2 regions of the Pseudomonas sp. XS1P51 genome follow, and region 2 is predicted to be linked to the other one. Evidence: riboswitches for the same ligand, from Rfam matches in the RefSeq annotation. Region 2 holds a riboswitch; the other holds the start of a gene.

Region 1 (3,401 bases), 2.3 Mb from region 2:
TGCCGCCCGGCAGGTCGACCACTTTGATCGGCTGCGACTTGATCGCCGTATCGCCATTTTCATAGTGGAAGCGCAGCAGGCGATCCGTGTCGGCGACGTACAGGTCATTGCCGATCAGGGTCATGCCGAACGGTGAATTGAGGTTTTCCAGAAACACTGTGCGGGTTTCGGCGATGCCGTCGTGATCCTTGTCCCGCAGCAATGTGATGCGGTTCGGGCTCGGTACGCCAGCACCGGCCCGGCCCATGACTTTACCCATGACCCAGCCACGAATGCCTTTGCCGTCATCGGGTTTGGGTGGTGCGTTGGTTTCAGCGACCAGCACGTCGCCATTGGGCAGCACATAGAGCCAGCGCGGGTGATCGAGCCCTTCGGCAAACGCCGCCACCTGAGTCCCCGCCGCGGCGGTGGGTTTGGCACCGTCCGGCCAGCCGATCGCCGGGGCGATGTTCACCGTCGGGATCAGGGTCTTGTTCGGTTCTGGCAGTTTGGGCGACGGTCCGGTGCCGTCGGAGACTTGCAGGCTGGAGGTTTCACCACAGGCGGCGAGCCCTCCGGCGAGCGCGATGACGAGAACGAGCTGGGGCTTGCGCATGCTGATCTTCCCTATGAATGCATTGACCTAATCATAGAGAAGCTTAGTCGTGCGATGGTTCAACCGGTCAGCCGCGGGCTTCCCTGAGCAAGATGGCAATGCCGGGGTGATAGTTGCCGGCTTCGTTGCGCAACTTGCGATAGGCGTACGGGAAATACCAGGCCACGGCGCAGGTATGTTCCTTTTGCAGGTCGTCGACCATGTCCTGAAGCTCTTCCGGCGTAGCACTATGCTGGGCCTTTTGCGGTGCAACGAACAGGCAGCCGAGTTTCAGGTCGCTGGCGTAGGCGATCCTTTTCGCGTCGCTGGTGATATCGATCAGGGCCTGACTCAGGTTCAGACTGTTGACCCGCGGCCAGCGTTGAGTGGCCTGAAGGTAGGCGCGTTCTTCGGGGGTGGCGATAAACAGATCGGCGCGGGCGTTGCGTTCACCTTCTTCGTTCTGTTTGCGGGTTGGCGTTTGTTGCAGCGTGACCATTTCCGCCATCCAGGCAGCCGCGGAGAGCAACCCGAGGTTGGCTTTTTCGTCGTACCAGTAAGGCGTGTCGTTATCGCCACGCACGGCATTGTAGCGGTCGATACAGTCAAACCAGCGTTCCAGCACCGGACGCAGGAATTCCAGCTTCGGGTTGCTGATGATCATGCCTTGCATGTGGCTCCCTCTTCTTATTGTGTTGTCAGGTTGTGGCTCTTTGATATCACTGCTGTGAGTGTGGCACAAGATTGACGTCATTTAGTTGATCAACGGCAGTTATTCGCTCAGTGGCGTCCCGGCTTTAATTGACGCTCCACCCCCAACCCTCTAACCTTCGCGGCTTGTTTCAGGTGCTCTGTGGCATTGGTCGACAGAGTGAAACAGGGAAGCCGGTGAGTCATCTCTTCCAGGGAAGAAGATCACGATCCCGGCGCTGCCCCCGCAACGGTAAATGAGTGAAGACTGTGCCTTGAGCCACTGTGTCGATAATCGACATGGGAAGGCGCGCAGTCCGGCGAACGCCGCTCATGAGCCCGGAGACCGGCCTGATTCATCCAGTGGCATCACGGTGGGCGATGCCAGGCTTCTTGCCGTCTATTCTTGTGCCTGCCCGCCGTTTCCAGCCTCAACGGAGAGCTCCCCCATGACTGATACCCCCGATCGTGACGAACGCCATTTGGCGCGCATGTTGCGTAAAAAAGCCGTAATCGACGAACGCATCGCCAACTCTCCGAATGAATGCGGCCTGCTGCTGGTGCTGACCGGCAACGGCAAAGGCAAGAGCAGTTCGGCGTTCGGCATGCTCGCCCGGTCCATGGGTCATGGCATGCAGTGCGGCGTGGTGCAGTTCATCAAGGGCCGCAACAGCACCGGCGAAGAATTATTCTTCCGGCGCTTCCCCGAGCAGGTGCGTTTTCATGTAATGGGCGAAGGCTTTACCTGGGAAACTCAGGACCGCCAGCGCGACATCGCCGCCGCCGAGGCCGCTTGGGCGGTGTCGCGCGAATTGCTGCGCGATCCGTCCATCGGCCTGGTGGTGCTCGATGAATTGAACATCGCCCTCAAGCACGGTTACCTCGATCTCGATCAGGTGCTCAGCGATTTGCAGGCGCGTCCGCCGATGCAGCATGTGGTGGTTACCGGTCGCGGCGCCAAACCGGAGATGATTGAACTGGCCGACACCGTTACCGAAATGGGCGTGATCAAGCACGCATTCCAGGCCGGGATCAAAGCGCAAAAAGGCGTCGAATTGTGAGTCAACCACGTCATTGCCCGGCGGTATTGATTGCCGCGCCGGCCTCCGGTCAGGGCAAGACCACTGTCACCGCTGCGTTGGCCCGTTTGCATCGCAATCAGGGGCGCAAGGTTCGCGTGTTCAAGTGCGGCCCGGATTTCCTCGACCCGATGATTCTCGAGCGCGCCAGCGGTGCGCCGGTGTATCAACTGGACATGTGGATGGTCGGCGAGCAGGAAAGTCGTCGATTGTTGTGGGAAGCAGCCGGTGAGGCGGACCTGATCCTCATCGAAGGCGTCATGGGGCTGTTCGACGGTACGCCGTCCAGCGCCGATCTGGCGCGACACTTTGGTGTGCCGGTGCTTGGCGTGATCGACGGCACCGCCATGGCGCAGACCTTTGGTGCGCTGGCCCTGGGGCTGGCTCGCTATCAGCCGGACTTGCCGTTCGCCGGGGTGTTGGCGAACCGCGTCGGCACGTTGCGTCACGCGCAATTGCTCGAAGGTAGCCTGACCGAAGGCTTGCGCTGGTACGGTGCGTTGTCCCGGGAAACCGGGATCGAATTGCCGAGTCGGCATCTTGGTCTGGTTCAGGCCAGCGAGCTCAATGATCTCGATCTGCGTCTCGATGCGGCGGCCAATGCCTTGGCCAGCAGCTGCGAGGTCGCGCTGCCGCCGGCGGTGGAATTTGCCGCTCCTGATGTGATCGCTGCCGAGCCATTGCTGGCCGGCGTGCGGATTGCCGTGGCCCGTGACGAGGCGTTTGCCTTTACCTATGGCGCGAGCCTGGATCTGCTGCGGGCCATGGGCGCCGAGCTGCTGTTTTTTTCGCCGATCCGTGACGCAAGCTTGCCGGAGGCAGGCAGCCTCTACTTGCCCGGCGGATACCCTGAATTGCACCACGTGGCGCTTTCACGGAACACAACGATGCTGACCGCCATTCGTGCTCACCATGCCGCCGGGAAACCGCTGCTGGCTGAATGCGGCGGCATGCTTTATCTGCTCGATTCGTTGACCGATGTCGAGGGCACTCGCGCTGAACTGGTCGGCTTGCTGGCAGGGGATGCGGTGATGCAAAAGCGTCTGGCAGCGTTGGCA
Region 2 (3,401 bases):
TTGGGTCAGCGCGTCCATCAGCAGGCTTTCGTCGGCTTGCGGCAGTTCGATGGAGATCGAATCAAATGCATCGTGATCGTGATCGTCTTCACCTTCATGGTGGTGATCGTGATGGCTGTGACGGCTGTCGATGTGTTCTTCGGAGCCGGCACCAAGGCCGATCAGTACGTCCAGTGGCAGGCGACCGCTGCTGGCTTCGATGACTTTTACCGCGGGTGGCAGCTCTTCGGCGACTTCCAGGCGCACGCGGGCCAGGTCTTCAGGGCTGATCAGGTCAGCCTTGTTGAGGATCACCAGGTCGGCGCTGGCCAGTTGATCGGCGAACAGCTCGTGCAGTGGCGATTCGTGATCCAGGTTCGGGTCGAGCTTGCGCTGGGCGTCGACCTGGTCCGGGAATGCGGCGAAGGTGCCGGCGGCGACGGCCGGGCTGTCGACGACGGTGATGACCGCGTCAACGGTGCAGGCGCTGCGGATTTCCGGCCACTGGAAGGCTTGAACCAGCGGCTTTGGCAGGGCCAGGCCCGAGGTTTCGATGAGGATGTGATCGAGGTCGCCGCGACGGGCGACGAGTTCGCGCATCACCGGGAAGAATTCTTCCTGAACGGTGCAGCACAGGCAGCCGTTGGCCAGTTCATAGACGCGGCCGTTGGCTTCTTCTTCGGTGCAGCCAATGGAGCACTGCTTGAGGATTTCGCCGTCGATGCCCAGCTCGCCGAACTCGTTGACGATCACCGCAATGCGACGGCCTTGAGCATTGTCGAGCATGTGCCGCAGCAAAGTGGTTTTGCCCGAGCCGAGGAAGCCGGTAACGATGGTGACGGGAAGTTTGGCCAGTGTTTTCATCGGATGCCCTTTGGCAAGGTGGCGGGCATACGGGACGACAATCGCTGCGACGGATGCGCGCGCGGGAGAGTTCGCCACCGGATCACCCCGCCCGGTTGTAGTGAGAATCTGTGTCGAGGCAGGTCTCCTGGCTGACGGCTTGCCAGTCGTTGGACTGGCGTTGGCTGCGCCTTCCCGCGTGCCCGATCGATAGGGCTTGCAGTGGCGTGGCAGCGAACATCACCGTTCACAGTTGCGGGGGCAGCCGCGGCATCGACCGCGTTCCCTTCTTAGCTTCGGCAAACGCCGAAGAACCTCGAAAGCGCAAGGCTACGCATCGCTTGGGGGCGGGTCAATGTCTTGTAGCGTCGTCACCGGCCCCTTCGCGAGCAGGCTCGCTCCCACAGTTGGCCGCAATCGAATGTGGGAGCGAGCCTGCTCGCGATGAAGTCACTTCAGTGCCGAGTTGAGAACCCATGCCAATTGACGCCCAGCCCCCGGCCATGCTCTCCTACACGCCTTGTTACGGGTGCCCTTCACAGGGTGAAACGGGAAACCGGTGAATCATGTGCTTTACTCAAAGCCATGTCAGTCCGGTGCTGCCCCCGCAACGGTAAGCGAGCGAAGGATCAAATCCACTGTGCCAGCAGTTCGGCATGGGAAGGTGATTCTTGCAGGTTTCGGCGTCAGCCCAAGCCCCTCGTGAGCCCGGAGACCGGCCCGCAACACACAGTGACCGTTACGTTCACTGAATAACAAACCCGCGGTGGGCGGGCGCTGTTTGAGCCTCTGCGTGCGCGATTCGCAGGGGTCCTCCATGCGCTCTATTCACCCGCTGACAGACCAGAGGGAAGCGCCATGTCGATCATCAGCAGTACCGGCCCCAGCAACACCGATAAGAGCACCGCCAGCAGCACCACGACCCAAACTCAACGCCTGACCGCCGCCGTGTGTGCGTCGATCCTGGGCGCGTGCCTTGTGTATTTCGCCGGTTTCTCGCACATCGAAGCGGTGCACAACGCCGCTCACGATACCCGTCACAGCGCCGCATTCCCGTGCCATTGAGACCTGCCGACATGATCAAGCGTATTGCGCAAACCGCAGGTTTCACCGGGCTGCTGGCCGCCCTGTTGCTGACGCTGCTGCAAAGTTTCTGGGTCTCGCCACTGATTTTACAAGCCGAGACCTACGAAAAATCCGAGCCGGCCGCTGTTGAAATCCACGAACACGCCGCAGGTGCCGTCGCCGCTCACACCCACGATGCCGAAGCCTGGGAGCCGGAAGACGGCTGGCAGCGCGTGCTGTCGACCACCGGGGGTAATCTGGTGGTTGCCGTGGGTTTCGCCCTGATGCTCGCTGGTCTCTACACCTTGCGCGCACCGACTAAAACCTCTCAGGGCCTGCTCTGGGGCTTGGCCGGTTATGCGACGTTCGTACTGGCGCCGACGCTGGGCCTGCCACCTGAGCTGCCGGGCACTGTCGCTGCCGATCTGGCGCAACGGCAGATCTGGTGGATCGGTACAGCCGCCTCCACCGCTGTCGGTATCGCCCTGATCGTGTTCAGCCGCCACTGGCTGATGAAAATCCTCGGCGTGGCGATCCTGGCCGTTCCCCATGTGATCGGCGCGCCGCAACCGGAAGTCCATTCGATGCTCGCTCCGGAAGTGCTGGAATCGCAGTTCAAAATCGCTTCGCAGCTGACCAACGTGGCGTTCTGGCTGGCCTTGGGCCTGATCAGTGCCTGGTTGTTCCGCCGCAAAAGCGATGGCCAATACCACGCATGACTGATGTCAGCGCAGCGCCGACCCTGGTGGTCGGCCTGGGCTGCCAACGCGGCTGCCCCGTCAGCACGCTGCGGGCGTTGCTCGATCAGGCGTTACAGGCTCATCAAATCGAACTGCACCAGATCAAGGCGCTGGCCAGCATCGAACTGAAACGCGATGAACCTGGCTTGATCGAGCTCGCCGAACAACTCGCGCTGCCGCTGATGTACTTTAGCAGTGAACAATTGGCTGGCTATCAACCGCAACTCAGCCATCATTCGGACATCGCGTTCGAACGCACCGGCTGCTACGGCGTAGCGGAAAGTGCCGCGCTGGCCCTTGCTGAGCAACTGGCCCAGGCCCCGGCAAAACTGCTGATTCCACGACAAAAATATGCCCAGGCAACCTTGGCATTGGCCTGTGCTGCGTAAAATCCCCGATAATCCCCGCCTTCGATCATGAGCATTCTTCATCTGAAGCCTGCCCTGCCCCCTTTTTTCTGACAGGAAACGACGATGACCGTCTACTTCATTGGCGCAGGTCCCGGCGACCCGGAACTGATCACCGTCAAAGGCCAACGACTGATTCGCAGCTGCCCGGTGATCATCTATGCCGGATCGTTGGTGCCCGCCGCCGTGCTGGAGGGCCATCAGGCCGAACAGGTGGTCAACAGCGCCGAACTGCACCTGGAACAGATCATCGAGCTGATCAAGACCGCCGATGCCAACGGCCAGGATGTCGCTCGGGTGCATTCCGGCGATCCGAGCCTGTATGGCGCCATTGGCGAGCAGATTCGTTATCTGCGTGAACTCGGCA

Evidence for each region. Region 2 has a riboswitch for cobalamin ahead of ACYZUD_RS09645 (CbtB domain-containing protein). Riboswitches for the same ligand answer to the same signal wherever they lie in the genome.
Region 1: it holds a riboswitch for cobalamin, as region 2 does, so the genes downstream of both, cobO (cob(I)yrinic acid a,c-diamide adenosyltransferase) here and ACYZUD_RS09645 (CbtB domain-containing protein) in region 2, are expected to answer to the same signal.

What each region holds. Positions count from the first base shown of each region.
Region 1 covers NZ_CM142707.1:7,072,400-7,075,800, forward strand. The annotation lists gene ACYZUD_RS32700 (PQQ-dependent sugar dehydrogenase) at 1-595, opposite strand, end outside; gene ACYZUD_RS32705 (hypothetical protein) at 663-1,247, opposite strand; cobalamin riboswitch at 1,402-1,633, shown strand; gene cobO (cob(I)yrinic acid a,c-diamide adenosyltransferase) at 1,714-2,325, shown strand; gene ACYZUD_RS32715 (cobyrinate a,c-diamide synthase) at 2,322-3,401, shown strand, end outside.
Region 2 covers NZ_CM142707.1:2,106,351-2,109,751, forward strand. The annotation lists gene cobW (cobalamin biosynthesis protein CobW) at 1-843, opposite strand, end outside; cobalamin riboswitch at 944-1,156, opposite strand; cobalamin riboswitch at 1,333-1,560, shown strand; gene ACYZUD_RS09645 (CbtB domain-containing protein) at 1,681-1,887, shown strand; gene ACYZUD_RS09650 (CbtA family protein) at 1,899-2,606, shown strand; gene ACYZUD_RS09655 (cobalamin biosynthesis protein) at 2,603-3,016, shown strand; gene cobM (precorrin-4 C(11)-methyltransferase) at 3,101-3,401, shown strand, end outside.